4 regions of the Klebsiella africana genome follow, and region 1 is predicted to be linked to each of the others. Evidence: predicted binding sites of a transcription regulator. Region 1 holds the regulator's gene; each other region holds the start of a gene.
What was found. Region 1 encodes PurR, which represses purine synthesis genes. Its sites were predicted from a motif close to CANGCAAACGTTTGCNTG; they were not measured.
Positions count from the first base shown of each region.

Region 2: pyrC (dihydroorotase) is a predicted target of PurR. The motif match lies at 1,339-1,356, and genes of this name have one in related genera.
Region 3: purL (phosphoribosylformylglycinamidine synthase) is a predicted target of PurR. The motif match lies at 836-853, and genes of this name have one in related genera.
Region 4: gcvT (glycine cleavage system aminomethyltransferase GcvT) is a predicted target of PurR. The motif match lies at 958-975, and genes of this name have one in related genera.

Region 1 is NZ_CP084874.1:2,258,319-2,260,523, forward strand. Features, by position in the region: partial or broken gene punR (DNA-binding transcriptional activator PunR) at 1-634, shown strand, start outside; gene purR (HTH-type transcriptional repressor PurR) at 657-1,682, opposite strand; gene cydH (cytochrome bd-I oxidase subunit CydH) at 1,975-2,067, shown strand.
Region 2 is NZ_CP084874.1:3,239,735-3,241,939, reverse strand. Features, by position in the region: gene dinI (DNA damage-inducible protein I) at 1-159, opposite strand, end outside; gene pyrC (dihydroorotase) at 232-1,278, opposite strand; gene LGL98_RS15860 (lipoprotein) at 1,404-1,964, opposite strand; gene mdtH (multidrug efflux MFS transporter MdtH) at 2,078-2,205, opposite strand, start outside.
Region 3 is NZ_CP084874.1:1,269,757-1,271,961, forward strand. Features, by position in the region: gene mltF (membrane-bound lytic murein transglycosylase MltF) at 1-753, opposite strand, end outside; gene purL (phosphoribosylformylglycinamidine synthase) at 929-2,205, shown strand, end outside.
Region 4 is NZ_CP084874.1:792,519-794,723, forward strand. Features, by position in the region: gene ubiI (FAD-dependent 2-octaprenylphenol hydroxylase) at 1-643, shown strand, start outside; gene gcvT (glycine cleavage system aminomethyltransferase GcvT) at 1,066-2,160, shown strand; gene gcvH (glycine cleavage system protein GcvH) at 2,185-2,205, shown strand, end outside.

The DNA of each region.
Region 1 (2,205 bases):
GCAGTTATCGATCGCGGTGGACGACATTGTGAAACCGGCGCGGATGCGCCAGATGATCGTCGATTTCTATCGCCATTTTCCCGATGTCGAGCTGATCGTCTTTCAGGAAGTGTTCAACGGCGTGTGGGATGCGCTGGCCGACGGCCGCGTAGAACTGGCGATTGGCGCAACGCGCTCTATTCCGGTCGGCGGTCGCTATGCGTTTCGCGATATGGGGATGCTGAGCTGGGACTGCGTGGTGGCGAGCGATCATCCGCTGGCGAAGATGGATGGTCCGCTGAGCGACGATATCCTGCGTAACTGGCCGTCGCTGGTGCGGGAGGATACCTCGCGCTCGTTGCCTAAACGAACAACCTGGCTGCTGGATAATCAGAAGCGGGTGGTCGTGCCCGACTGGGAATCGTCGGCGACCTGTCTGTCGGCGGGCCTCTGCGTTGGCATGGTGCCGAGCCATTTCGCCCGTCCGTGGATAGATCGCGGCGAATGGACTGCGCTGATGCTGGAAAATCCGTTCCCGGATGCGGCCTGCTGCCTGACGTGGCAGCAGAATGACGCTTCACCGGCGCTAAACTGGATGCTGGACTATTTGGGAGACAGCGATACGCTGAATCGGGAGTGGCTGCGGGCGCCGGAGTGATCCGCGCCCGCCAGTGGCCTTAACGACGATAATCGACAAACGGGCCATCCGCTACCGAACGGCGTTCAACCAGACGAGGGTGCACTTCGATAGACTGCGACTCTTCGCGCTTGTTGACGATACGATCCAACAGCATGTTAAATGCGGCTTCGCCCAGAGAATCTTTCGGCTGATGAATGGTGGTTAACGCCGGGCTGAAATAGCGGGCGTTACGCACATTATCATAACCGATCAGCGAAATGTCCTGCGGCACCCGCAGTCCCATTTCGTCTGCGGCGCAGATGGCCCCCATCGCCATGATATCCCCGCCGCAGAACACCGCCGTCGGACGGTGCTGCTGGTTTAAGATCTGCTGCATAGCGCGGTAGCCGGATTCAGGCTCGAAGTCGCCCTGCACAATCCAGTTTTCCGGCACGCTGATATGCGCCTCTTTCATCGCCTGCATAAAGCCGGCCAGGCGTCCTGCGCCGGTGTTGCGCTCCAGCGGTCCGGGGATCACGCCGATTTCGCGGTGGCCGCGTTCAATCAGGTAACGGCCGGCGATATACCCGCCCTGGAAGGCGTTATCGATGACCGCATCGGTGAAGTCGGCTTTCGCCTCGCCCCAGTCCATCACCACCATCGGAATATGGCGGTACTCTTCCAGCATGCTCAGAACCGAATCCGGATACTCGGAACACATCACCAGCAAGCCGTCGACGCGCTTTTGCGCCATCATCGACAGATAGGCACGTTGTTTTTCCGGATCGTTCCATGCATTACCGAGGATCAGGGTATAGCCCTTCTGGAAGCAGCTCTTTTCAACGGACTCAATAATTTCAGCGAAATAGGCGGCTTCGCTACTGGTCGCCAGCAGGCCAATCGATTTTGTATGATTGACTTTCAGGCTGCGCGCTACGGCGCTCGGCGAGTAGTGCAGCTCTTTGATCGCCGCCCATACCGCGTTACGCGTCTCTTCGGCAACGAAACGGGTTTTGTTAATTACATGTGACACGGTTGTAGTGGAAACGTTTGCGCGCTTCGCTACATCTTTAATAGTTGCCATTACATCTCACTCCATGCCTTGACCTGATCGCCTGAACATCGATACGTAAACGTTTGCCTACACACACCCTGAATACAATTTTCAACATTGCATCACGTCGGGAAAACGACACAGAACGACAGGAAGGGGTCAATGGCCGATACGCTTTTAAATTAGCGTGGGATTTTGTCCGATCTTGGGGCAAAGTGGAAGAGCAAAAATGTGCATCGCCCTAAATCCCGGAAGATTTTTGCGATTTTTTGTGCAAAAATGAGCAAGCTCACTTTTGTTGTGGGGATAACCAGAGGGAAAAATGATGGATACCAATTTAAAGTTTTCGCTGATCACCACGATTATTGCTCTCGGCGTGATTGTCGCTTTCAGCCTGACCGCCATTCTGCACTAATGTTTCGCTGAGGGAGGAGCGCAGCTTCCTCCCCATATCCTGTCATTATTATCAATTCTGCAAAAATCTTTTGTCATTTCGTTCACTTTTGTTTTTTTGTGATTGATGTCATGCTTTTGACTTCTGATGTTACGCCGT
Region 2 (2,205 bases), 980 kb from region 1:
AAACACCGAGAGCTGGTTTCCGGTGGCGTAGCGGACGCTCACCTGGCTATCGATGGCCGGGAATTGCTCGGCGATACGGCGAGAGAGTTCGTTATTCAGCGCTTCCAGCGCGCCGTTAGGTAAGGCGGTCGTTTTGGCGATAGACACTTCAATGCGCATAATTGCCCCCTGTGTTCGATACTGGTTATTTATACAGTATCAGCTTGGCGTTGACAACAGGGGGCTGCGTTTTTATTTCTTCATGGTCCAGCGGACAGTTTCACCCGCCAGGAAGGGCACCAGGGTGTCATTGGGCAGGGCAATGCTGTCCACAACGGTCGTCTCTTCACGCACCAGTTCAACGTAGCTCTCATTGATCGGCAGACCGTAGAAGCGCGGGCCGTTCAGCGAGCAGAAAGCCTCAAAGTGCTGCAGAGCGTTCATTTCTTCAAACACCGTGGCGTAGCTGCCGAGGGCGGTCGGGGCGTTAAAGCAGCCGGCGCAGCCACAGCTGGCTTCCTTACGGTGGCGGGTGTGCGGCGCGGAGTCGGTGCCGAGGAAGGCACGGCTGAAACCGCTGGCGACCAGCTCACGCAGAGCCTGCTGGTGAATATTGCGTTTGAGTACCGGTAGACAGTACAGGTGAGGGCGAATGCCACCCACCAGCATATGGTTGCGGTTGAACATCAGATGCTGCGGGGTGATGGTAGCTGCCAGCAGTTCATTACCGTCACGCACGTACTCGGCGGCGTCTTTGGTGGTGATATGTTCAAAAACCACTTTCAGGCCGGGCAGGCGCTGGCGCAGGGGCTCCATCACCGTCTCAATAAAGCGCGCTTCGCGATCGAAAATATCAATCTCGGCTTGAGTGACTTCGCCGTGAACCAGCAGCGGCATCCCCAGTTTTTCCATCCGCTCCAGCACCGGCATAATGGCGTCGATACTGGTGACGCCGTGGCTGGAGTTGGTGGTGGCGTTGGCCGGGTAAAGCTTGGCGGCGGTGAACACCCCTTCGTTAAAGCCACGTTCCAGCTCTGCCGGATCGAGGGAGTCCGTCAGATAGCAGGTCATCAGCGGGGTAAAATTATACCCGGCCGGCACGGCATCCAGAATGCGCTGGCGGTAAGCGATAGCCGCCGCGACGGTGGTGACAGGCGGCACCAGATTCGGCATCACGATCGCCCGGCCATAAAACTCACTGGTATAAGGCACGACGGTTTTCAGCATATCATCATCGCGCAGATGGATATGCCAGTCGTCTGGGCGGCGGATTTTCAATACCTGGGATTGTGCTGTCATGGAAGGCTCCGGCTAATAGGTTCAGTCATCAGGGCTGTTTTTTGCCGGGCACTAAGGATAAGCGTAAACGTTTTCCTTTGCACTCATTTCCGTAAAAAATTCAGGGCGCCGTAGCGCCCTGGAGATTAATTGGTAAAGGGGATGACAATCTCGCCCGGCTTCACCTCTATGCCCTTGGCGTATTTCTTCGCCAGCGCTTCACCGGTGCTGGCGTCCTCACGCAGGATATAGGCCGGCTGCTGGCTGAAGTAGCTGCGCAGCGACTGATTCAGGTAGGGGAGCAGGGCCTGAATGACCGACTGTAGCTTCTCGGGCGCCACTTTGGCATCCACCACCTCCATTTCCTGCAAGAAGATAGCGCCTTTCTCTCTGTCAAAGGTTGGCAGCGCTTTGAGCTTCAGATCGATCGTCGCTTTCTGCGTGCCGAACAGGGAGTTCAGATCAACGTTAGCGATCCCGGTCAGCGTAACTTTGCCCGGCTCCTCGCGCCCGATAGCGCTGGTGAGGTTCTGCAGTTCGATATGGGCGTCGGCAACGCCTTTCAGACCAATATCTTTGGCAAAATGGTTTCGCTTCTGCAGGGCCTGGTTAATCTCCTGCTCGCTTACCGTGTATTGGGTCAGCTGATTACAGCCGCTCAGCAGGCCGCTGACAATTAGCGCGGCGGCGATCAATATCTTTTTCATGGGGTTCCTCAAGCTCATACCTTCATTCATCCTGACACAAAGCATCATGATCTGTCAGCACCCTTGATGCCAGCAGAATAGGCTGAAAGCAGGGGAATACCGCCGCGGGCGCTTCATGTACGCGGCTCCAGCATGCCGGAGGCAGAGCGTTTCGGACTAAACTGCCACCACAGCGCCAGGAAGGTGATAATCCCGATGGCCCCAAGCATCAGCCATGGCAGCTCGGGCTGGCCCACGGCTT
Region 3 (2,205 bases), 990 kb from region 1:
GGTGATATCGAGGGCTACCGCCAGCTCCGGATGGACGCGCTGAAACAAGCTGACGGCCACCGAATCGGCGACAGTGTAATCGAGTTTGCCGTCAATCACCGCCTGCATCAGGGCCGTGGTACCACGCTTCTCGTCTACGCGCCAGGCAAGATCCGGGTATTTCTCCGCTTTTAAGGACTGCAGGTCGTTGATTGCCACGTGACCCGGGGCGATGGCGAGTTGCTCGGCGGTCAGCGCCGCGAGACTGCGCGGCCGGGTATTGCCGACGCGATAGACCAGCTGTTGCGAAACGGAATAGTAGGTGGGGCCGGCCTGGTAGTTTTTCACCCGCTCCTGGTTATAGACCAGCCCGGCGGCCAGCATATCGGCCTGACCGTCATCGAGGTCGTCAAACAGCTGGCTGATGTTTTGCCGGACGGTTACCTTAAGCGTTACGCCGAGGTAGTCGGCAAACTGTTTCGCCAGTTCATAATCCAGACCGAACGTTTTATTGTTCATGGTGGTGAAGGTCATCGGCGAGTTGATGGTGCTGATGCGTAGCTCGCCGCGAGCGATAATGCCCGCCACCCGGTTCTCAGGTTTACCGGACCAGGGGATCGACGGCCACAGGGCCGCCGCCAGCAAAAGGGTGACAATGCCGATCAGCAGATAATTAATCTTTAATTTTTTCAGCGCGTTAATCTTCTGCAGCTTCAGGTTCCTCAGCAGGCGATGTCCGGAAAAAACGCAAGGTTGTCGTCGAATGAGCGGCATTCTGCTTAAGAATGCGCCAGTTGGCAACTTATTCGCGATGGTCGTCACATTTATTGATAAAGCTGATGAATCATTTTATTTCTACGCAAACGGTTTCGTCGGGGCGCAGGATTCACTATAATGACGCCCGTTTCCCCCCCTGGCTCACCCTGAAAGCTTCGAAGACGAGAGACTTATGATGGAAATTTTGCGTGGTTCACCTGCACTGTCGGCATTCCGTATTAATAAACTGCTGGCACGATTTCAGGCGGCCAACCTTCCGGTAAGCGCCATATATGCCGAGTATATTCATTTTGCCGATCTGAACGCCCCGTTGAGCGCTGACGATCGCGAGCGCCTGGCGCGACTGCTTAAGTATGGCCCGAGCTTAAACAGCCATACCCCGACCGGTAAATTACTGCTCGTGACCCCTCGCCCTGGCACCATCTCTCCCTGGTCTTCTAAAGCTACCGATATTGCCCACAACTGCGGACTGGCGCAGGTTGTACGTCTGGAGCGCGGTGTGGCGTATTACGTTGAGGCCTCAACCCTGACCGAAGCGCAATGGGCCGCAGTGGCGGCGGAGCTGCACGACCGCATGATGGAGAGTGTCTTCGACGCCCTGGAAGCAGGTGAGAAGCTGTTCGCTCACCATCAGCCGACGCCGGTCACCAGCGTCGACCTGCTGGGCGAAGGGCGTCAGGCGCTGATTGACGCCAACCTCCGTCTGGGGCTGGCGCTGGCCGACGACGAAATTGACTATCTGCAGGACGCGTTTACCCGTCTGGGCCGCAACCCGAACGATATCGAGCTGTATATGTTTGCCCAAGCGAACTCAGAGCATTGTCGCCATAAGATTTTCAATGCCGACTGGATCATCGACGGCGAACAGCAGCCGAAGTCGCTGTTCAAAATGATCAAAAACACCTTTGAAAAAACGCCGGACTACGTCCTGTCAGCCTATAAAGACAACGCCGCGGTGATGGAAGGGTCTGAAGTCGGGCGCTATTTCGCCGACCACCAGACCGGGCGTTACGACTTCCATCAGGAGCCGGCGCACATTCTGATGAAGGTGGAAACCCATAACCACCCGACGGCCATCTCTCCATGGCCGGGCGCGGCAACCGGCTCCGGCGGTGAAATCCGTGATGAAGGCGCCACCGGCCGCGGCGCGAAGCCGAAAGCGGGCCTGGTGGGCTTCTCGGTTTCCAACCTGCGTATCCCGGGCTTCGAACAGCCGTGGGAAGAAGATTTCGGTAAACCGGATCGCATTGTCACCGCCCTGGACATCATGACCGAAGGCCCGCTGGGCGGCGCGGCGTTTAACAACGAATTTGGTCGTCCGGCGCTGAACGGCTACTTCCGTACCTATGAAGAGAAAGTTACCAGCCATAATGGCGAAGAGCTGCGCGGCTACCACAAACCGATCATGCTGGCCGGCGGTATCGGCAACATCCGCGGCGAGCACGTGCA
Region 4 (2,205 bases), 1.5 Mb from region 1:
GCTGGTGGCGACCATCCGTACCGCTGAGCCGCACCAGGCGGTGGCCCGCCAGGCGTTCCATGGCGAGGGTATTCTGGCCTTCCTGCCGCTCAGCGATCCACATCTGTGCTCGATCGTCTGGTCGCTGTCGCCGGCGGAAGCGCAGCGGATGCAGCAGGCTGATGAAACCACCTTCAGCCAGGCGCTGAATATCGCCTTCGATAATCGCCTTGGTCTCTGCCAACTGGCAAGCGAACGTGAAGTCTTCCCGCTGACCGGCCGCTATGCCCGTCAGTTTGCCGCCCACCGGCTGGCGCTGGTCGGCGATGCCGCGCATACCATTCACCCGCTGGCCGGGCAGGGGGTCAACCTCGGTTTTATGGATGCCGCCGAGCTTATCGATGAGCTGAAGCGCCTGCACGCCCAGGGCAAAGATATCGGCCAGCACCTTTATCTGCGCCGCTACGAGCGCAGCCGCAAGCACAGTGCGGCGCTGATGCTGGCGGGTATGCAGGGCTTCCGCGAAATGTTCTCCGGTAGCCATCCGGCGAAGAAATTCCTCCGCGATATGGGGCTCAAACTGGCTGATACGCTGCCGGGCGTGAAACCGCAGCTGATTCGCCAGGCGATGGGCCTGAACGATCTCCCCGCCTGGTTACGTTAACCGCGTCACACTTCTTTCACCCGGCCTGCGCGCCGGGTTTTTCCCCTCATTTGAAATATTCTAATTTCACCTCTTTTTTCGCATTAGATTTATTAATGCGTCCTTTTTTTTGTTAAAGAAATTAGGACCATGAAATCGAATAAAACACCATCATAACCTAATTGCTGCGTCTTTAATGTTAATTTTATGTGGCATAAATCGCTTTTTTCCAGTCAATAACTCTGTAGGCTTTTTGGTGGATTTTAGTCATAAGCTAATGTGATGCCCTGAATGAGCTTATGGTTTAGTGCCGGGTTCGGTGGTAAGTTCAGGCAAAAGAGAACGTTTGCGTCGGCGTCCGTCAGCGATGCCGCCGCCGAATTTCGTGGCACAAAATTGCCGCCAATCTCGTGGCTGGTTCCGTTTTATTCGATGAGGAAAAGATGGCTCAACAGACTCCGTTGTATGAACAACACACGCTGTGCGGCGCTCGCATGGTGGATTTCCATGGCTGGATGATGCCGCTGCATTACGGGTCCCAGATTGATGAGCACCATGCGGTGCGCGGCGATGCAGGGATGTTCGATGTGTCGCATATGACCATCGTCGATTTCCACGGCAGCCGGATCCGCGAGTTCTTGCGCTATTTACTGGCCAACGATGTGGCGAAGCTGACCACCCCAGGCAAAGCGCTCTACACCGGCATGTTGACCGCCTCCGCTGGCGTCATCGATGACCTGATTGTTTATTTCCTCTCTGAAGATTATTTCCGCCTCGTTGTTAACTCTGCCACCCGTGAAAAAGACCTCGCCTGGATCCGTGAACAAGCCGAACCTTACGGCCTCGAAATTACCGTTCGCGACGATCTGTCGCTGATCGCGGTGCAGGGTCCGCAGGCGAAAGCGAAGGCGGCGACGCTGTTTACTGATGCGCAGCGCCAGGCCGTGGAAGGCATGAAGCCGTTCTTCGGTGTACAGGCCGGCGACCTGTTTATCGCCACCACCGGTTATACCGGCGAAGCGGGTTATGAAATCGCGATGCCGAACGAGCAGGCGGCGGATTTCTGGCGTGGTCTGCTGGACGCTGGCGTTAAGCCGTGTGGTCTTGGCGCGCGCGACACCCTGCGCCTGGAAGCCGGGATGAACCTGTACGGCCAGGAGATGGACGAAGGCGTTTCCCCGCTGGCGGCGAACATGGGCTGGACTATCGCCTGGGAGCCCGCCGATCGTAACTTCATCGGCCGCGAAGCGCTTGAGATGCAGCGCGAAAAAGGCACCGAGCAGCTGGTTGGCCTGGTGATGACCGAGAAAGGCGTCCTGCGCGGCGGCCTGCCGGTACGTTTTACCGATAGCGACGGTAATCAAAAAGAAGGCATTATCACCAGCGGCACCTTCTCGCCGACGCTGGGCTACAGCATCGCGCTGGCTCGCGTACCGGCCGGGATTGGCGAAACCGCGGTGGTGCAAATTCGTAACCGTGAAATGCCGGTAAAAGTGACTAAACCTGGTTTTGTACGCAATGGCAAAGCCATTGTGTGATTTCCCTTTTTTGGAGATGAATTGATGAGCAACGTACCAGCAGAA